DNA from 3 places in the Clostridiisalibacter paucivorans DSM 22131 genome. Region 1 is predicted to be linked to each of the others. Evidence: riboswitches for the same ligand, from Rfam matches in the RefSeq annotation. Region 1 holds a riboswitch; each other region holds the start of a gene.
What was found. A riboswitch is a leader RNA that binds a small molecule or an ion and turns the genes downstream of it on or off. The one in region 1 is predicted to bind glycine.
Positions count from the first base shown of each region.

Region 1 (6,580 bases):
GGAGCATTAATACATATGCAACTTTGGGAAGCTCAGGATATTTAGATATTGAATCTAAAAGTGACAAAGATTCATAGGTTAATACCTCATCAGCATCCACATCTTTGGCAAACTGTGCTAAATATCTTGATGCTTTCAGCCCTGCCATTCTTACTATTTTTTCATGTTCATGCTGCTTTATTCCTTCTTTAGGTTGACAAACCAATACAACATTATTTAATTTAGAAAAAGGTGTATAGTCTGCACCTGTCCCTGCCATATCTATAATTCCTTCTTGAAATCCTACTATCTTACCAGTAGTTACAACAGCTGCTCCCTTTAAAACATTGGTTCTTCCACTGCCTACAGTATCCACCTTTGATAGTATGCCAGGAAATATCCCCCCTGGGCCATTGACCTTTACCCTAGGTTCAATTACATCTTTAACAGGTGTAATTCTTACACTTTCCCCTGGTCTTGCCAAATGAATTTCTACATTTGCAACATTGTCATCTTCCATAATAAGTTCCTGCAATTCATTTTTATTTACATAAAGCACACCTTCTTTTACCTCGGTACTTTCTGCAAACTGGACATCCTTTATGAAAATATTTCCAATTTCAAGACCCATATTAATTCACCTCCCCTAATTATTTAAAAATTTATATTGATTTTATTGAGCATACTTTTTGATCATACTTTCAATATTTTCAGCTGTAGCATCATCTTTAGTCAATTCATCTATTTTTTCTCCATTATTATAAATAGCTATAGTTGGCAATCCCAATACCTTTTGTTTTATAGCTAATCTTCTAGCAGCTGATGTATCTAATTTGCAAAATTTCAATTTGCTGTCATACTTTTGTGCCAATTCTTCAACATGGGGCATCAATGCCTTACATGGTTCACAACTTTTTCCCCAAAAATCTACCAATACATAACCCTCAGCGTTTAACACTTCTTCCTCAAAAGTCTTTTTATCTACTTCTATCATTTTAAAACCTCCCTTTTTATTTTATTAAATTTTGTAATCTATACTTACTAAATCATACTATTCCTCAAAATTATCTTCTATATATTTTTCAGCTTGGGTTGCAGCTATAGCTCCATCTGCACATGCAGTAACCACTTGTCTTAAAGATTTAACTCTACAATCTCCTACCGCAAAAACTCCATCTATATTTGTATGCATATTTTCATCAGTTATTATATACCCTCTATCATCCATATTTATAACATCTTTAAATAAATCTGTTTGGGGAATATATCCTATAAATACAAATATTCCAAAAGTCCCATCTTCTTCATTTGCTCTAACAACTACATTCTCCCCTGTTTTCTTATTTTTAAGTATCATTTCTTCAACAATACCTTCACCTTTTATTTCCTCTACTATTGTATCCCACATAAAATCAATTTTTTCATTCTTAAATGCCTTCTCTTGAATAGATTTTGCCGCCCTCAATTTATCTCTTCTATGAACTATAGTTACCTTTCTAGCAAATTTTGATATATATATAGCCTCTTCAACTGCAGAATCTCCTCCCCCTATTACATATACATCAAATCCTTCAAAAAATGGTGCATCACATGTGGCACAATATGAGATACCCTTTCCTGCAAACTCTTTTTCTCCAGATATCCCCATAGGACGTGGTTTTGCTCCTGATGATATTATTATAGATTTGCATTTATATTCACCTTTTTGTCCTTTGATTATTTTAATCTTATTATCTAAATTTACTGATATAACAGTATCTATTACTTGCTTTACACCAAAACCCTCAGCTTGCTCTACCATTCTATCTACCAAAGCTGGTCCTGTAGCATCCTTCATTGCCCCTGGATAATTTTCTACATCCTCTGTAGTTACTATCTGTCCACCAGCTCTTTCTTTTTCTATTAATAATGTATCTAATCTAGACCTACCAGCATAAATTCCAGCACTAAGACCACCGGGTCCTCCTCCTATTATTATCAAATCATAAATTTTTTCCATGATATCATCTCCTCTATATTTTTATTTCTTAAAAATCTTTATACCCTCTTCCACTCTTTTTAAAATTTTTCCGATATTATAGTATAGTCAATAAATTTAAAATCCTCTAAAATTTCATCAGAGTAGCACTTTATTTCAGAATTTTTTAAAAATTTAGATGCTACACTAATACTATTTTCTATTACTTTTAAGCCATTTATATCTAGCTTTCCCTTATCTTTTGAAATAATTATAGTCTTATAGGGATTTTCATTGGGTTTTACACTACTAAACAATGGATGAGATATTAATTTATGACCTTGATGAACTCTATCTCTAGCTAAAATTAATATATCCATTATATTTACATCATAGTACAATATTTCTCCATTGACATAATCCATATTCCTTATCAATGGATTATTAGTTATTATAATCATAATTTATCACAACCTAATTTTTTTATGAAAATGATTTCTTTTAACGGTAAATAAAAAAACAGAGAAACAAGCACTAGAATTCCAGTGCCTTATCTCTGTTTTAAACCTGAGAGTTTCTTCTTTAATAAAACCTCAAGAATTGCCCCTTCGGTGCTTTCGCTCTTCAGAGTACTGTCCAAATACGGTCCTTTTGCCTGAGAGTATCATCACAGGTCGGCAATACCTCTGATTTACTCCTTCGGCGCCAAAACTTTGAACTCTCCCGCATTTTTCCTCCAGTTATAATTTATTCAATTTATGTATAATTCTTTAGTACTATTATAATATAGAGTGTGCTATTATACAATAAATCTATAATTGTTTTTTATTAAATTTTTTTATTATTTATATAACAAAAATAACCTACATTAACAAAATTACAACTCTATTAACTCATATTCCCTAGATCCCATTCCTATGCTTTCAGCATATTCTAAAACCGTTCTTCCATTTTCTCCTGAAGGTAATCCTCCAAATTTATCTTCTCCTGCTCCATGATTGCATTTCAAATTACTATTACTATGGCCAATTTGTGCATCTATAAGGTCTAAACTTGCCTGATCTATTGCTACAGGATCATAAGATGCCAAAATTCCTACATCATTAATTATAGGCTCATCACTCCATGGTACACAATCACATAATGGTGTTACATTCATAACAAAATTAAAGTATACTACCTTATTTTTTTTATTCTTTATGGCACCATAGGCAAATTCAGCCATTTTCTCTAAAAATACAACTCTATCTGTCTTCCACTGTACTTTTATAGCCCTTTTAGGACAGACAGTAACACATTCTCCACACCCTATACATATTTCAGGACTTATCTCTGCCTTTCTTTGGTCCAATGTTATTGCATCTACAGGACAGTTTTGGACACAAGCACTACATCCTACACATTTCTGTTGATTAACCTTTGGCTTTGCATCTGAATGTTGCATCTGTTTTCCTGCCGCACTAGCACAGCCCATAGCCAAATTCTTTATAGTCCCTCCAAATCCTGCCAACTCATGACCTTTTACATGGCTCAATACTATCATAGAGTTGGCATTATATATCTCTCCTGCAATCTTAACTTCATCAAAGTGCTTTAAATTTACATTTACACCTATAGAATTTTTACTATATAATCCATCGGCTATAATTATGGGAGCATTTACCACTGGATATGCAAATCCATTTTCTATAGCAGTCTGAATATGGCTTATGCTATTGGTTCTACTTCCAGTATACAATGTATTTGTGTCAGTCAAAAATGGCTGTCCTCCTACTTCCTTAACCTTACCTACTATCTGTCTTACAAATATAGGGTTTAAAAAAGTATTCATCCCTTTTTCTCCAAAATGTAATTTTATAGCAGTCATATCATTGTCTTCTAAAATCTTATATGCTTCTACCTTGTCAAAAAGCCTTTTAATCTTATTGGGAATATTATTCTTTTTACTCCCTGTCTTAAAATCAGTAAAAAATACTTTGCTTGCCATTCTATAATTCCCCCTTTTATATTAAATATTATACTAAAAAAATAGATATAAAATAAGGGAGAAAATCATTAGAATTACATTGCTATTTGCAACTCTATTTTCTCCCGACTCTACAATCTTAAAAATATTAAAATTCTTAAGGCTTATATAGTAGATTAACAATAAGACTATGTTTATTATAATAATCTACTTTAGCGCATCAAGTATGGTTAGTGCTATATTAGACGAATGGTCTGCTATTCGTTCAAGGTTACTTATAATATCTAAAAATATTACCCCTGATGTGGGCTCACATGACATAATATTTAATCTCTCTATATGATTAGATCTATATTTCTTTTCTAACAAATCAATTTCTTCTTCATATCTGATAACATCTCTGGCTATATCTCCATTGGCACTTTTAAATGCCACCATAGATGCCTTAAAGGCATGTTCCACATTTTCGAACATATTTTCTAATTCTTCTATAGCATCTTCAGAAAAATCTGAATTATCATCTATACTGTATTGGGCCAATTCAGCTATATTATCTGCATGGTCTCCTATTCTCTCTAAGTCATTTATAGTATTAAACAAGGTCTTAACTGTTTCATTCTGTCCCTTAGTCAATGGTGCATTAGAGAGCTCAATTAAGTACTTAGTAATATCCTTCTCTAGTCTATTTATATTTTTTTCCCTTTCAAAAACCTGTTTAATTAAATTTTCATCCTTTTTCAAAAATGCATCCCTCGATATTTCAAAGGAAGATTGTACTATCTTTCCCATCCTCAATACTTCTTTAGAGGCTTGACCTACTGCTATTGATGGTGTTTCAATTATCCTTGAATCTAGATATTTTAATCCTTGAGGTTCTGGCTCATCTCCTGGTACAAGTCTCTTTGCAGCCATTACTATAAAACCTGCAAATGGAAATTGTATAGCAACATTAGATATGTTAAAGAATGTATGTGCATTTGCTATCTGCCTCTGAATATCATTAGGACTTAACCGCTGCACAAGGGATTGTATTGGGTACCTCAATATAAACATAAATATAGCAGTTCCTATAAGATTAAATAATAAGTGCATTATAGCTGCCCTTTTGGCAGTTGTACTTGCCCCAATACTAGACAATAAAGCAGTTACACATGTCCCAATATTATCTCCAAACAATATTGGAAGGGCCATATCTATTGTTATAAAACCTTCACTGGCTAATGCCAATAAAAGAGCCATGGAAGCACTACTACTTTGTACTGCAGCAGTAATACCAAATCCTACTAAAATCCCTACAAAAGGATTTTTAAGACTAATCATAATATCCCTAAATACTGGAGAAGTTCTTAAAGGTTTTAACGCCCCTGACATAAAACTCATACCTATAAATAATATACCAAAACCTATTAATATTTCAGCCATTTCTTTGTGTTTCTTTTTTGAAGAAAATAACCATATAGCCACACCTATTGCGATTACCAGTGGTGCAATATCTGTTAATTTAAATGCAATAAGCTGTGCTGTAACAGTAGTTCCTATATTAGCTCCCATTATAACCCCTATAGCTTGGGATAACTGCATCAATCCTGCATTAACAAAGCCCACTACCATAACTGTGGTGGCACTACTACTTTGAATAATCATAGTGACAACAGTACCAACTAATACTCCCATAAACCTATTATTAGTTAGAATTTCTATAAGTCTTTTTAATCTTTCACCAGCAACTTTTTGGAGACTCATCCCCATAAGATTCATTCCATAAAGAAATAAACCTAGACCACCTACTACACCAAAAGCTATGTCCATTACAAATCCTCCCATGTTTTCTTGTTTTAAAAAACACATACCAAAATGCGCACAATAAATATAATATAATAATTTTTATATACTTTTGTTAAATCCATGTTAAATAGTTCATATATATTTAATATTTTTTTGGTGTCCTCATACAAGGTTTGGAAACTTTATTTGTCTCAATGCTTCATATATAATTATCCCTGCTGAAGTAGCCAGATTTAATGATCTAGCATCTTTGTTTTCTATCATAGGTATTCTCATACACCTTTCCTCGTTGGCATTTAAAATTTCCATAGGTATACCTGCTGTTTCTTTTCCAAACACTAAATATGCATCATCGAAAAAATCCATGCTTGTATAAAAATTCCCTCCTTTCGTTGTAGCATAAAAAAATTTTTCTTCCCCTACTTTATTTAATAATTGCTCAAAATTATCATAATAATTTATATCTAATAAATGCCAATAGTCAAGCCCTGCTCTTTTTAAATACTTATCATCTACAGAAAAACCCAAAGGCTTTACCAAATGTAAAGATGTACCTGTTGCTGCACAAGTCCTTGCTATATTCCCTGTGTTCTGAGGTATCTCTGGCTCAATTAAAACTACATTAAGTGACATAATAACATCTCCTACCCTTCATCGAATATTTCTAATAAAATTTCCTAAGACAGTGAAAAACCATGGAATCTTTCAAAATACAAATTCTCATATTTTCTCCATGGATTTTAAAATTTCTATATTTTCTCTAAAAATACTTTCAAAAAAATTATACCATATTTTTTGTTTTCTAAAATATCTTTTCAATTATTTTTGCAACTCCATCATTATCATTTGTATCAGTAATTATATCTGCAAAATCCTTAACCATTTTTTCTCCA
Region 1 covers NZ_JHVL01000018.1:31,077-37,656, reverse strand. Annotated here, with positions in the region: gene Q326_RS0107455 (glycine/sarcosine/betaine reductase component B subunit) at 1-610, opposite strand, end outside; gene trxA (thioredoxin TrxA) at 653-973, opposite strand; gene trxB (thioredoxin-disulfide reductase) at 1,031-1,978, opposite strand; gene Q326_RS0107440 (GrdX family protein) at 2,038-2,397, opposite strand; glycine riboswitch at 2,570-2,672, opposite strand; gene Q326_RS0107435 (DUF362 domain-containing protein) at 2,814-3,923, opposite strand; gene Q326_RS0107430 (Na/Pi cotransporter family protein) at 4,110-5,711, opposite strand; gene trmL (tRNA (uridine(34)/cytosine(34)/5-carboxymethylaminomethyluridine(34)-2'-O)-methyltransferase TrmL) at 5,850-6,320, opposite strand; gene Q326_RS0107415 (Cof-type HAD-IIB family hydrolase) at 6,490-6,580, opposite strand, start outside.

Region 2 (6,580 bases), on a different contig from region 1:
TGTCCCTTGCTCCCCAACAGCTACTTTTGTATTTATATTTATATTCATAATTAAATTATTATCTTTATACTGGGGCTCCATTTTAGTTTTATTTTCTAATATTTCTAATGTAATTTTATCCGTATTAACTTTGGAAGGGTATTTATATATAATCAATCCACTGTTTATTTTATCTATTATAAACAAATAGGATTTTGTCTCTTCACCATCTAAAAAATCTACTAATTTATCCCTTTTAAAAACTGCTGTGCCTGATAAACTTGATGTCCTTTGACCTTCATTAGTTACAACTGATATGCTGGGTAGTACTGCTGAGATACCTTCACCAGATAGGGCGTTAATAAAATCACTTACATCTACATCTGGAGATTTTCCTAAGCTTTTTTGACCTTTAAACACTTCTTCAATTTCAAAGGTTCTTATCTCTGTAGTTACACTTTGCTGTGAAAGTAGCTCTCTAGCAGTCTCTTCTTTGGAAACTAGAATATTTAATGAAAGTCTAATCTCTGCATCCCTATTTATCAAATCAATTACTTGTGTTATGTCCTCTTTTGCAATGTCTTTACTCACTATAACAGCTTTAGTATGGGCCCAATATAATTTTTTTGCTGAAATTTTAATTATATTTCTTATTGCATCAAATACAGATTCTCCTTCCATTCGTATCTTTTTCGACTTTACTTTTACCTCTCCGCCATCGGTTTCCAAATCTACTATTTCTGCTGTTATTAAATAATTATCATTTTTCCCTTTATCTATTGCCATACCTCCGACAATTGCAAGCTTATCCATTTCTCTATAACTCCAGCAGCCATTTAATATGAATATATTTAATATGCAAAATATGCAAAGTATCATCACCTTCTTATTTATCATAGCCTTTCCCCCCATTATTTTGCCTTTTGAAATTCCTATCTGCTATAAGCTTTGGTCTATATTCCATATACCATCTGGGCATTCTTATGGCTGTATCCTTCAATTCACTAATCTTTAACGTACTTATATATGACATATAAGGTATCCCAAAGGAATAAATACTGCATAGATGAATTAATAATCCTGCAACTCCAAAAATGAAACCATATAAACCTAAAAATGATGATAACAATAAAAATATTACCCTTAATAAAACCACAGCTCCTTTAATCTTTGGAATCATAAGCCCCGTTATCCCTGCAAACGCTACAATTATTACCATAGGTGCACTGACAAATCTAGCCTCTACAGCTGCTTGCCCTAATACCAATGCCCCAACTATACTAAGGGCCTGACCTATAAATGTGGGCATACGAATCCCTGTTTCCCTTAATGCTTCAAATACAAGTAATAAAGCAAACACCTCCAGTATTGTAGGAAATGGTATCCCTTGTCTCGAAGCAGAAACAGTCAATATCAAAGAGGTAGGTATCATCTCTTGATGAAAAGTTATTAATGACGTGTATATAGCTGGCACACTAATTGTAAGAATAAATGATAATATCCTTAACAACCTGTTAATTGATGAAAAATAGAAATTGGTATAATAATCATCTTGAGATTGAAAATATTCTAAAAAAATATATGGCAATGTCAACGCTACTGGAGTACCATCCAACAATAATGCAATACGCCCTTCCAATATTTTACCTGCAACAACATCGGGTCGTTCAGTATCTCCTATAGTTCTAAATGGAGAGAAAGGTGCATCTTTTATCAATTCTTCAATATATCCTGAATCCAATAAGCCATCTATTTCGAGCTTATCAAGTCTTTTATTTAATTCCTTTAATATTTTTTCATTAACTATTCCCTCAATATAACATATACAACATTCAGTTTTTGTTCTTAATCCAAGGGTTCTAAACCTAAACTTCAAATCAGGTGTCTTTATTCTTCTTCTTATCATAGTTAAATTTTTGATTATAGATTCTGTAAAACCTTCCCTTGGTCCCCTCAAAGACTTTTCTACTTCAGACTCTTGTATATCTCTACTTTCCCATCCCATAGTTTCTATTATTAATGCCTCTTGTACACCTTCATATAAAAGTACTGTATTTCCACTAATTATTGAATTAACCACTTTATCTATGTATTTAGTCTTTTTTATGTTGTCTGAAGTGATTACATGATTTTCCATGCTTTCTATTGTATTTTTTTCTTTTCCTAATATTGAATTTCTTAAAATAGGCCTTATTATACTTTCATGTATCATATCCTTATCTACCATCCCTTTAATAAATACGATACAATATTTTAATTTTTTGTCAGTCTTGTTTCCAAAATGTCTAAAGATTATGGTATCATCATGATTAAATATATCTTTAAGTATTTGTATATTCATTTCAATAGATTTAAACAAAGAATATTTGTCTAAATTGTATTTGTCAAACTCTGTTTTCTTTCGATTAAACATTATATCCACCCTTTATAAATATTCATTTTATATAAGTATTTGTATAATCTACATAAACCATGCATTTTTTTAATTTCAAAAGACATAAAAAAGTTAGTAGTTAATAGTTAATGATGAAATCCATAGGATTTCCACCATCAACTAATAGCTACTAACTACGAACTACTAACTGTATTTATACCTTCGTCATTAAGCTTATATTGTATTTCCAGCAACAAATGCTGTAGAAAATGCTGCTTGAATATTATATCCTCCAGTATCTCCATCTATATCTATAACTTCTCCTACAAAATATAATCCATCTACTATTTTGGACTCCATAGTCTTGGTATTTATTTCCCTAATTGAAACTCCTCCTTTTGTAACCATTGCCATATTAAATTCTCCTAATCTCTCCACAGTCATAGGATATTCTGTAAGCATCATCACTAATCTATTTCTGAGCTTTTTATTCAAATTGGCGCAGGTTATTTTTTCATCTATACCAATAATTTTAAGAATCTCATCTATGAACCTTTTAGGTATAGAATAGTTTTTCAGTAAAGTCTTTATAAGAAGTTTACCATTAGATTGAATATCTTTTATAAATTCCTTTCTAAATCCTTCTATGTTTTTTTGACCAATAAAATTTATCTTTATTACATCATTGGGATTTACATATCTAGAAAAATTTAATATCCCTGGTCCTGATATATGCTTATGGGTTAGCAATATATCTCCCATTGTTTCCTTAATCTTTTTATTATTTCGCCACAAATATATAGGTATATCTTCAAAGGATATCCCTGACAAATCTCCAAAGGGATAATCTTTAATATATAAAGGCGTCAATGCCGGCAGAGGTTCCTCTATCCTATGTCCAAGTTTAGATGCAAGTGTATATCCATCTCCTGTAGAACCAGTATAAGAATATGAATTACCCCCAGTAGCAATTACTAAATTGGAAGATTTATATTTTTTCCCCTTGCTTTTTACATTAAATATTTTGTCTTCTTCATTATATGATATATCTGTTACACAAAAATTATAATTAATTTCTACACCCCTTTTATTGCACTCTTTAATCAAGATATCCAAAACATCCGATGCTTTAAGGGTATTGGGAAATACTTTTCCCTCATCATTAGATATAAATTCAAGTTTTCTTTTTCTAAAAAAATCTAATAAATCATTATTATTAAATCTATACAATGCATTTTTTAAAAATCTTCCATGTTCACCATAATGTTTTACAAAATCTTCTACGTTCCCCTCATGGGTTATATTACACTGTCCTGCCCCTGAAAGCAAAAGCTTCTTTCCTGCAACATTATTCTTTTCTAACACAATAACTCTGTTACTATCATCACAATTTATCGCTGTAAAAAGTCCTGCTGGTCCTGATCCAATAATTATCACATCATAATATTTCACAATATTCCTCCCTATTTGACCTTTGCAAAATTTTTTACATTCATTATAACACTTTTTTAAAACTATAGCCTAGAAAAATATGACTTTGTCTCAGCCAAAATCACTGACTTTAGTCCTATAAGTCCTATAAGATTAGGTATAGCCATGAGCCCATTTACTATATCAGCTATAGTCCATATAAGATTGAGCTTAAGAAATGGTCCCAATCCTATGAGAACAATAAAAATTAATTTGTAAAATTTTATTCCCTTGACTCCCACTAAGTATTCAGTACATCTTTCTCCATAATAGTTCCATCCTATAATCGTGGTAAAGGCAAAGAATATTAATCCTATAGTAATTATATACTCCCCTATTTGTGGGTTAAAAAATCCACTTCTAAATGCTTGATTAGTCATGGAAGCCCCTGCATATTCAGAGTTCCACATTCCTGTTAATACTAAAGTTAATCCTGTCATTGTGCATATTACTATAGTGTCAAAAAATGTTCCTGTCATAGATATAAGCCCTTGTCTTACACATGAATTAGTCTTAGCAGCAGCCGCTGCTATAGGAGCCGAGCCCAGTCCTGATTCATTGGAAAAAACACCTCTAGATATCCCTGCTTGAACAGCTTTCATTGCTGCTGCACCTGCAAAACCACCTACTGCTGATGTTTTAGTAAATGCACCCCTGATTATTAATGAAATTGTACTAGGTATAAGTTCAATATTAGACAGTAAGATTGACAATACTCCAAATACATAGAGAACAGCCATAAAAGGCACTATAAGCTGGGCAACTTTAGATATACTCTTTATTCCTCCTAATGTTACCAATGCTACTAATAAAACCAATATACTACCTGTCAACCATTTTGGAATACTAAATGCTATTTCCATAGAACTTGTAATTGCCTCTACTTGTGGAAATGTTCCTATACCAAAGAAAGCCACACCAATTCCAAACAAAGCAAATGCCTTAGCTAAAAAGCTATTATTTAATCCCCTTTCAATATAATACATTGGGCCACCAGACATCTGACCATTTTCATCTACAACTCGATATTTAACTGCCAATAAACCCTCTGCATATTTTGTAGCCATGCCAAAAAATGCTGCTACTATCATCCAAAATAATGCTCCAGGTCCTCCTAATTTCACCGCTGTAGCAACCCCAACTATATTTCCTGTACCTATAGTTGAGGAGAGAGCAGTACATAGAGATGCAAAGCTAGATATATCTCCCTGATTATCCTCATCATTCTTTTGAAAAATATACTTTAATGCCCTTGGTAAATGTATAACCTGTATAAAGCCTAATTTAAAACTTAAATAAATCCCTGTTCCAACTAATAAAATCAATAATGGTGGTCCCCATACAATAGAATCAATTTTTTCAAATACCCTTACTAATGTTGTCATTTTTGCCTCCTAATTTTGATTTTAGTAGGAATTTCATACAGTTCATTTGAAAATTACTTAAACTCTCAAAAATACAAAAAGAGGTCATATTTATAATGACCTCTAGATAGAATTTCTATTCTGTATTTGAAATTCCCCTGTCCTTTTTACCTGAAAGTTTCATTGGCCATAGCCAACTTGCTCCTTCGGTGCTCTAATAGAGTCTCTCCAGAGGTTCGTCCAATAACGGTCCTATCCAAGAATGGATACCTGAAAGATTCACTTCTTCGGTGGATTCACTATCCTCTCCCGCTATTTTCATCCGAATCTTATTAAATTTTAAATAACCATAAAAAGATTTTATAAAATGTAATCCCTAAAGTCAATATAATCATATTTATTCAGAATATTTTATACTTTACGCGAATAGAAAAAGACCAAAATAAAATAGCCTTTGGTCTTTTTCACTACTACTTACTCATAGATTTTTGTAATTGGTCTTCCTTTACAGACTTACCAAAGAAGTTCACAACTGCAAATATCATAACTAAATCTATTAATAATACTATATAAACTGGTACTCCCAGTCCAACTGGTATATATCCAAATACTATTGATATAGTAGCAACAGTTATGGCATAAAACAACTGAGTCTTAATATGATCTATATGGTCACAGGCAGCTCCCATAGATGACAATATAGTTGTATCTGAAATGGGTGAACAGTGATCTCCAAATATTGCACCAGTTAAAACTGCCCCTGCATTCATAATAATATAACTTTGCTCTGGCACTATGGCAAAGGCTAAAGGTATAGTAATAGGCATTAATATTCCCATGGTTCCATAGGATGTACCTGTAGCGAAGGATATTATAGATCCCAAGACAAATATAATCGATGGAAGCAAAAATGCTGGTATCGTATCTGACAATATAGATACCATAAATTTAGCAGTACCCAATTCTTTAATTACTCCAGATATTGACCATGCCAATAATAATATTACACCTGTAATCACTAAAGATTTCATACCATTTATCCAAGTATCGATTCCATCTCCTATAGAAAATAATTTTTGTTTAACTCCCATTATTAATGCCACTATACTGGCCAATAGTGCTGCCTGAAATAATACTACACTAGCATCAGATGCACCAAATGTTTCCCTTATTGCCTCAATAGATAGTGGTGCATTATTAATTATTTCCATCATCTCAGGGTTGTCTGATAACGCAGTATATCCATTATAATAAAATCCTAAGAATGCTGATATTATCAGTATTCCTATGGGAATAATTGCATTCCAAACACTAAGCTTAATCCCTTCTATAGGTTCTATCCCTGTTGTTTCCTTAGAAACCATAGGATTAGAACCCTCCCTAAGAACTTCTC
Region 2 covers NZ_JHVL01000014.1:48,971-55,550, reverse strand. Annotated here, with positions in the region: gene Q326_RS0106875 (Ger(x)C family spore germination protein) at 1-876, opposite strand, end outside; gene Q326_RS0106870 (spore germination protein) at 866-2,392, opposite strand; gene Q326_RS0106865 (BaiN/RdsA family NAD(P)/FAD-dependent oxidoreductase) at 2,588-3,805, opposite strand; gene Q326_RS0106860 (alanine/glycine:cation symporter family protein) at 3,868-5,208, opposite strand; glycine riboswitch at 5,343-5,422, opposite strand; glycine riboswitch at 5,425-5,509, opposite strand; gene Q326_RS0106855 (Na+/H+ antiporter NhaC family protein) at 5,658-6,580, opposite strand, start outside.
Region 2: linked by a shared signal. The riboswitch ahead of Q326_RS0106860 (alanine/glycine:cation symporter family protein) and the one ahead of Q326_RS0107440 (GrdX family protein) in region 1 are both predicted to bind glycine.

Region 3 (6,580 bases), on a different contig from region 1:
GTTTGAAGTATTGTACCAAATGAAATAGCTATAAGTACAGTTCCTATTCCTAAAGGTCCTCCCAGTATATAACCTATAATAAGGACTGATATTTCAATAACAGTTTTTATCAATGATACAGATTTATTCAATTTTTGAACCAAACCTATCATGAGTCCATCTCTAGGACCGGCACCTAGATTGCTACTAAGATAAAAAAATACACCTGCACTAAAGACTATCATCCCCAAGTATATTAGTATTAATTTTGATATTATAACACTGGGAGTAGATAAAATACCACTTTTATTTATAAGGTCTATAAAGAATCCTATAAAATACATATTTAATATAGTGGCTATACCTGGCAGTATTCCTAAAGGAATACTTACGCCTATGACCAATAATCCTGTTAACTGAGATGCCTGTCCAAAGGTAAGTCCTGTTTGAGTTGAAAGTCCTTTATGAAAAATATCCCATGGACTTATACCTAAATCTGCGTGAAGCATCATAGATATACCCAATGCACATAAGAAAAACCCAAAAAATAATCTAGGTAGATTTTTTAACATCTTATTTAGTTCTTGTTTATTCATAAAAAGACTCCCCCTTGTCAAAAAAATACTTCGATTCCCTAAAAGATATTATTATAAATATAATATAATAAAAATAGGAATAAAAACAAGAGTTTTCTAAAAATTAAAACTTATAACTAAAACATACCTGAAATTAAATTGTCTAAATCTATATTTGCAAAGTATTCTTGGGTATTTATAGATGATAAAACTTTTTTTATTTTATCAAAATCATGGTCAACGCCTATTAATTTGTTTTCTATATGAGAAATGTCTTTTTTACCGAAAAAATCACCAAAGAATTTTATGTTTTGAATTTTACCTTTTTTTACATCGATGTGAAATTCCACAGTCCCTCCAGGGAATTTTTTTTCGTTGAAAAAGGAATACTTAGGTGAACTACCATAATTCCAATCCCATGTTTCATATTTTGTTTTTACCAATTGGTCTATATTGTTCAAATCTTTTTCAGTAAATGTATATATCTTTTCGCTACTATATTTATCCGATACATAATCCATAATTTTCTTTTTAAAAGTTTCGAGGGAGATGGGTTTAGATAGATAAGATTCTATATTTGTCACTCTACTGGCCACTGACTTTACTCCCTTACCTTGAAATTTAGTATTTTTAGGTTTCAATGCCCCAGTTAAATCTGCCATATTAGAAGAAAATAATAATGTACCATGATGAAGCACCCTATCTTTATAAATATATTGGGCATTTCCCGATATCTTTTTATAATCTATAGTGATATCGTTTCGACCACTAAATTTGGCATCTATAGATAGAGTTTTCAATACTTCGATAATAGGTGTAGCGAATTTTTTGAAATCATTAAAATCATTGGAACCCTCATTCATTATAAATGTAAAGTTCAAATTACCTAAATCGTGAAAGACAGCTCCTCCACCAGAAAGTCTTCTAACTACTGGAATATTATGCTTTTTTACAAAATCAGTATTGATTTCAGAAATAGTATTTTGATTTTTTCCCACTACAATACAGTTTTTATTTCGCCAAAGCATAAAACAATCTTCGTCAAAGTTTTTAAGCACATATTCTTCGGCCGCAAGATTAAAATATGGATTAGTGTTTTCAGTATCTATAATAATCATTTAAATATCCCCCTTAGGATTCTATTTAATAATATTGTAAATTAATATAGTATAATATACAACCTAAAAAATATAAGTATATATTATGTGTTTAATGTTATATCTTCGTTAATATATAAATAATTATTGAAAATGAAATTATAATATATTATACTTTATTTTAAATAGTATATATTTTAAAAAAAATCAAATAATGTTCAGATGAAGGTTACGAGAGATATCTTGTAGTGAGATAGCCGAAGAAGCAATATGGGTATATGCCAACACACCATAGAAACTTTCAGGCAAACAGATCGTTTCCTGATGAACCTCTGAAAAGTCCGTAAATCGGCACCGAAGGAGCAATACACTTTTTGGTATTGTAGAAACTCTCAGGTAAAGAAACAGGGGAATATGAAGGCAGCCAGTATAGTCATGCCATCATATTCCCTTTTTGATTATAAATTTAAATTATGAGGAGGGTGGTTATGGATAATTTGAAAAAGACAGCTTTATTTGAAGTCTATGATGACTTTGGAGCAAAAGTTGTGGATTATTCAGGTTGGGCATTACCAGTAGAATTTGAGGGTATAATACCTGAACATGAATCAGTAAGAAAAGATGCAGGTATATTTGATGTTTCTCATATGGGAGAAATAGAGGTGAAGGGAGAAAAGTCAGAGGATTTTATTCAGTATATAGCAACCAATGATATATCTAAACTTAAGGATAATCAAGTAATGTATAGTTTTATGTGTTATCCCGATGGAGGTATTGTAGATGATTTACTGATTTATAAATTTAGTAGTAAACATTTTTTGTTAGTGGTCAATGCTAGCAATACAGAGAAGGATTATCAGTGGTTGGTGGAAAACAATATTTATGATGTAGATATTGACAATACATCATCTCAATATGCTCAATTTGCGGTTCAAGGGCCAAAGGCTCAAAAGATACTTCAAAGGATGACTGATTATGATTTAAGTAGTATAAAATTCTTTTTTAGTAAAAAAGATATATATATAGATGGAGTAAATGTGCTAATATCTAGGACTGGATATACAGGTGAAGATGGATTTGAGATATATCTTTCTCCAAACGATGCTCCAAAGTTATGGAAAAGTATTTTATCCCAAGGTAAAGTAGATGGAATTAAACCTATAGGATTAGGGGCTAGAGATACGTTGAGATTTGAAGCATCTTTACCTCTATATGGAAATGAGATATCTAAAGAGATAACGCCTTTAGAGGCAGGGTTTGGATTCTTTGTGAAATTAGGTAAAGAAAATTTTATAGGTAAAGATAAATTAGTTAAAGAAAAGGCAGAGGGAAGCAACAGGAAACTTATTGGATTTGAAATGTTAGATAGGGGTATTCCTAGACATGGATATCCAGTAATTTATAAAGATGAAGAGATTGGAGTAGTGACAACAGGATATTATTCACCAACTTTAAAGAAAAATATAGGTTTAGCGTTAATTAAGAGCAATACTGTAAATATGGATGGTGAAATCCAGATAGCTATAAGAAAGAAAACAAAAAGGGCTAAAGTTATAAGTAAAAAATTCTATACAAAGAATTATAAAAAATAAGGGAGGAAATTAAATATGAAAACTTTAAAGGATTTATATTATTCAAAAGATCATGAATGGGTTAAAGTAGAAGGGGATAAGGCATATATAGGAATTACAGATTTTGCACAAAATGCATTGGGGGATATTGTTTATGTTGAATTGCCTGAGGTTGAAGATGAATTTGAATTGGGAGATGCCTTTGGAGTAGTAGAATCAGTAAAGGCTGCGTCAGATATAAATATGCCCATAGATGGTAAAATAATTGAGGTTAATGATGATCTAGAGGATGAGCCAGAGTTGGTAAATACAGAACCCTATGAAAACTGGATTGTATCTATTGAGATATTGGATGATACTCAAATAGATGAATTGTTGAGTGCAGAGGAATATGAAAAATTCTGTGAAGAGGAGGCGTAATATGTTTCCTTATATACCCAATGGAAGAGAAGATATAAAAGAGATGTTATCTCAATTAGGATTAACATCTTTAGACGAGCTTTTTAGTGATATACCCGATAATGTAAGATTGAATAAAAAATTAGATATAGATGGTCCATTATCTGAAATGGAACTTTCTACATTGATGGAGGAATTGAGTAAGAAAAACAAAACTATAAAGGATTTGACTTGCTTTTTAGGGGCAGGAGCATATGATCATTATATTCCATCAGTAGTAAATCATGTGATATCTAGATCAGAGTTTTACACTTCCTATACCCCATATCAAGCGGAAATAAGTCAAGGGACACTGCAGACTATATTTGAATATCAAACTCTTATTTGTAATTTGACAGATATGGATGTGGCAAATGCATCCATATATGATGGGGCTACAGCATTGGCTGAATCGATGATGATGGCTGTGGGTAAGACTAGAAGAAAGGATGTAATTGTATCTAAGACTGTACACCCTGAATACAGAAGGGTGTTAAAGACATATGCTAGATTTCAAGGTATAAATATAGTAGAAGTAGATATGGTAGATGGAGAGACAGATAGAGAAATACTTGAGTCTAAAATGTCTAAGGATATAGCAGCAGTTATAGTACAATACCCTAACTTTTTTGGTGTAATTGAAGAGATTAAAGAGATCGAAAAAATAGCCCATAGCGATAAAAAGACCTTATTTATTATGACAGTAGACCCTATTGCATTGGGACTATTGGAATCTCCAGGTAATTTAGGTGCTGATATAGTAGTGGGAGAGGGACAGTCATTAGGAAATCCATTAAACTTTGGGGGACCTTATTTAGGATTTATGGCTGTTAAAAAGGCACTTATGAGAAAGATGCCTGGTAGAATAGTTGGTCAGACAGAAGATGTCGATGGAAAAAGGTCCTTTGTACTTACGTTACAGGCTAGAGAACAGCATATAAGAAGGGAAAAGGCCACATCTAATATATGCTCTAATCAAGCATTAAATGCATTGGCGGCAGCTGTATATATGACAGTTTTAGGCAAAGAAGGTATTAGGGAAGTGGCAGAGATGTCATTTCAAAAGGCCCATTATGCCCATGAACTCATAACAAGGAGTGGTAAGTATAGGGATGCATTTAATAAGCCATTTTTTAAAGAGTTTAGCATAGCAGCAAATGTGGATGCAGAAACTATCAATGAAAAATTATATCAAAAAGATATATTAGGTGGATATCTATTGGAGAAGGATTATCCTCAACAGAAAGATACAATTTTATACTGTGTTACAGAAAAGAGAACTAAGAAGGAGATAGATACATTAGTTGAGGTTTTGGAGGGGATAAAATGAAAGAATATAATAACCTAATATTTGAATTATCTAAAAAGGGCAGGAGGGCATATTCATTACCTGAAAATGATGTGGAGAATAAAGATATAAAAGATTTTATTCCCAATGACTATATAAGGAAGTCACCAGCGGAATTGCCGGAGGTAAGTGAAGTCGATGTAATAAGGCATTTTACTCTATTATCTAATAAAAATTTTGGAGTGGATACAGGATTTTATCCATTGGGGTCATGTACGATGAAATATAATCCCAAAAGAAACGAAGAAATGGCTAAATTAGAAGGTTTTGTCTATACTCATCCATATCAGTCTGAGAAATCAGTACAAGGAAATATGGAACTTATGCATAAATTAGATAAGAATTTATGTGAGCTTACAGGTATGGATAGATTTACATTACAGCCTGCAGCGGGTGCCCATGGAGAGTTGACAGGGCTTATGCTGATAAAGGCATACCATGACTATAATGAAGATAAGAATAAAACCAAGATAATAATACCAGATTCAGCCCATGGAACTAACCCTGCCAGTGCCATTGTAGCAGGATTTGATATAGTTGAAGTCAAATCTGATGAGAGGGGACTCGTAGATATAGATGCATTGCGTGAGATTGCTGATAAAGATATTGCAGGATTAATGTTGACCAATCCCAATACATTGGGATTGTTTGAAGAAGATATATTAGAGATTACAAAGATCATCCATGATGTAGGAGGATTAGTGTATTATGATGGAGCAAATATGAATGCAATAATGGGGGCAGCTAGACCTGGAGATATGGGATTTGATGTGGTTCATTTAAATATTCATAAAACCCTTTCTACTCCCCACGGAGGAGGAGGACCTGGTAGTGGACCTGTAGGTGTGAAGGAAAAGTTAGAAAAGTTTCTTCCTGTTCCAGCGGTAGATTACGATGGAAAAGTTTATAAATTTGATTATGATAGGCCCCATTCAATTGGCAAGGTTAAAGAATATTATGGGAATTTTGGAGTGTTGGTAAGGGCCCTTTCATATATGTTAACTATGGGAGGAGAAGGTTTGAAAAGGGCTAGTGAAATAGCTGTATTAAATGCCAACTATTTAAAAGAAAAACTAAAGAGTCATTATAACCTACCATTTGATAGACTATGCAAACATGAGTTTGTACTGTCAGGAGTGAAGGGAGGAGAACTTAATGTATCTACACTAGATGTTGCAAAGAGGCTTTTAGATTATGGATATCATCCACCAACTATATATTTTCCATTGATTGTAAGTGAAGCCCTTATGATAGAACCTACTGAGACGGAAAGCGTGGAAACATTGGATAAATTTATAGATGCCATGATAAAGATTGCTGATGAATCAAAGGAAAATCCAGAAATATTGAAATCTGCTCCTCAAACTACTCCAGTAAAAAGGGTAAATGAAGTAAAGGCAGCGAGAAAACCTATACTAAAATGGCAAGGTTAATAACAAAGGTAGGTGTGAGAATGGATAAAAGGATATTAATTATAGGAGGAGGCCCTGGCGGATATGTTGCCGCTATCAGGGCCTCTCAACTGGGTGCAAAGGTAACATTGGTAGAAAAACAGGACTTAGGTGGGACTTG
Region 3 covers NZ_JHVL01000010.1:2,831-9,410, reverse strand. Annotated here, with positions in the region: gene Q326_RS16835 (YczE/YyaS/YitT family protein) at 1-575, opposite strand, end outside; gene lplA (lipoate--protein ligase) at 692-1,672, opposite strand; glycine riboswitch at 1,974-2,069, shown strand; gene gcvT (glycine cleavage system aminomethyltransferase GcvT) at 2,140-3,243, shown strand; gene gcvH (glycine cleavage system protein GcvH) at 3,259-3,642, shown strand; gene gcvPA (aminomethyl-transferring glycine dehydrogenase subunit GcvPA) at 3,644-4,990, shown strand; gene gcvPB (aminomethyl-transferring glycine dehydrogenase subunit GcvPB) at 4,987-6,441, shown strand; gene lpdA (dihydrolipoyl dehydrogenase) at 6,462-6,580, shown strand, end outside.
Region 3: linked by a shared signal. The riboswitch ahead of gcvT (glycine cleavage system aminomethyltransferase GcvT) and the one ahead of Q326_RS0107440 (GrdX family protein) in region 1 are both predicted to bind glycine.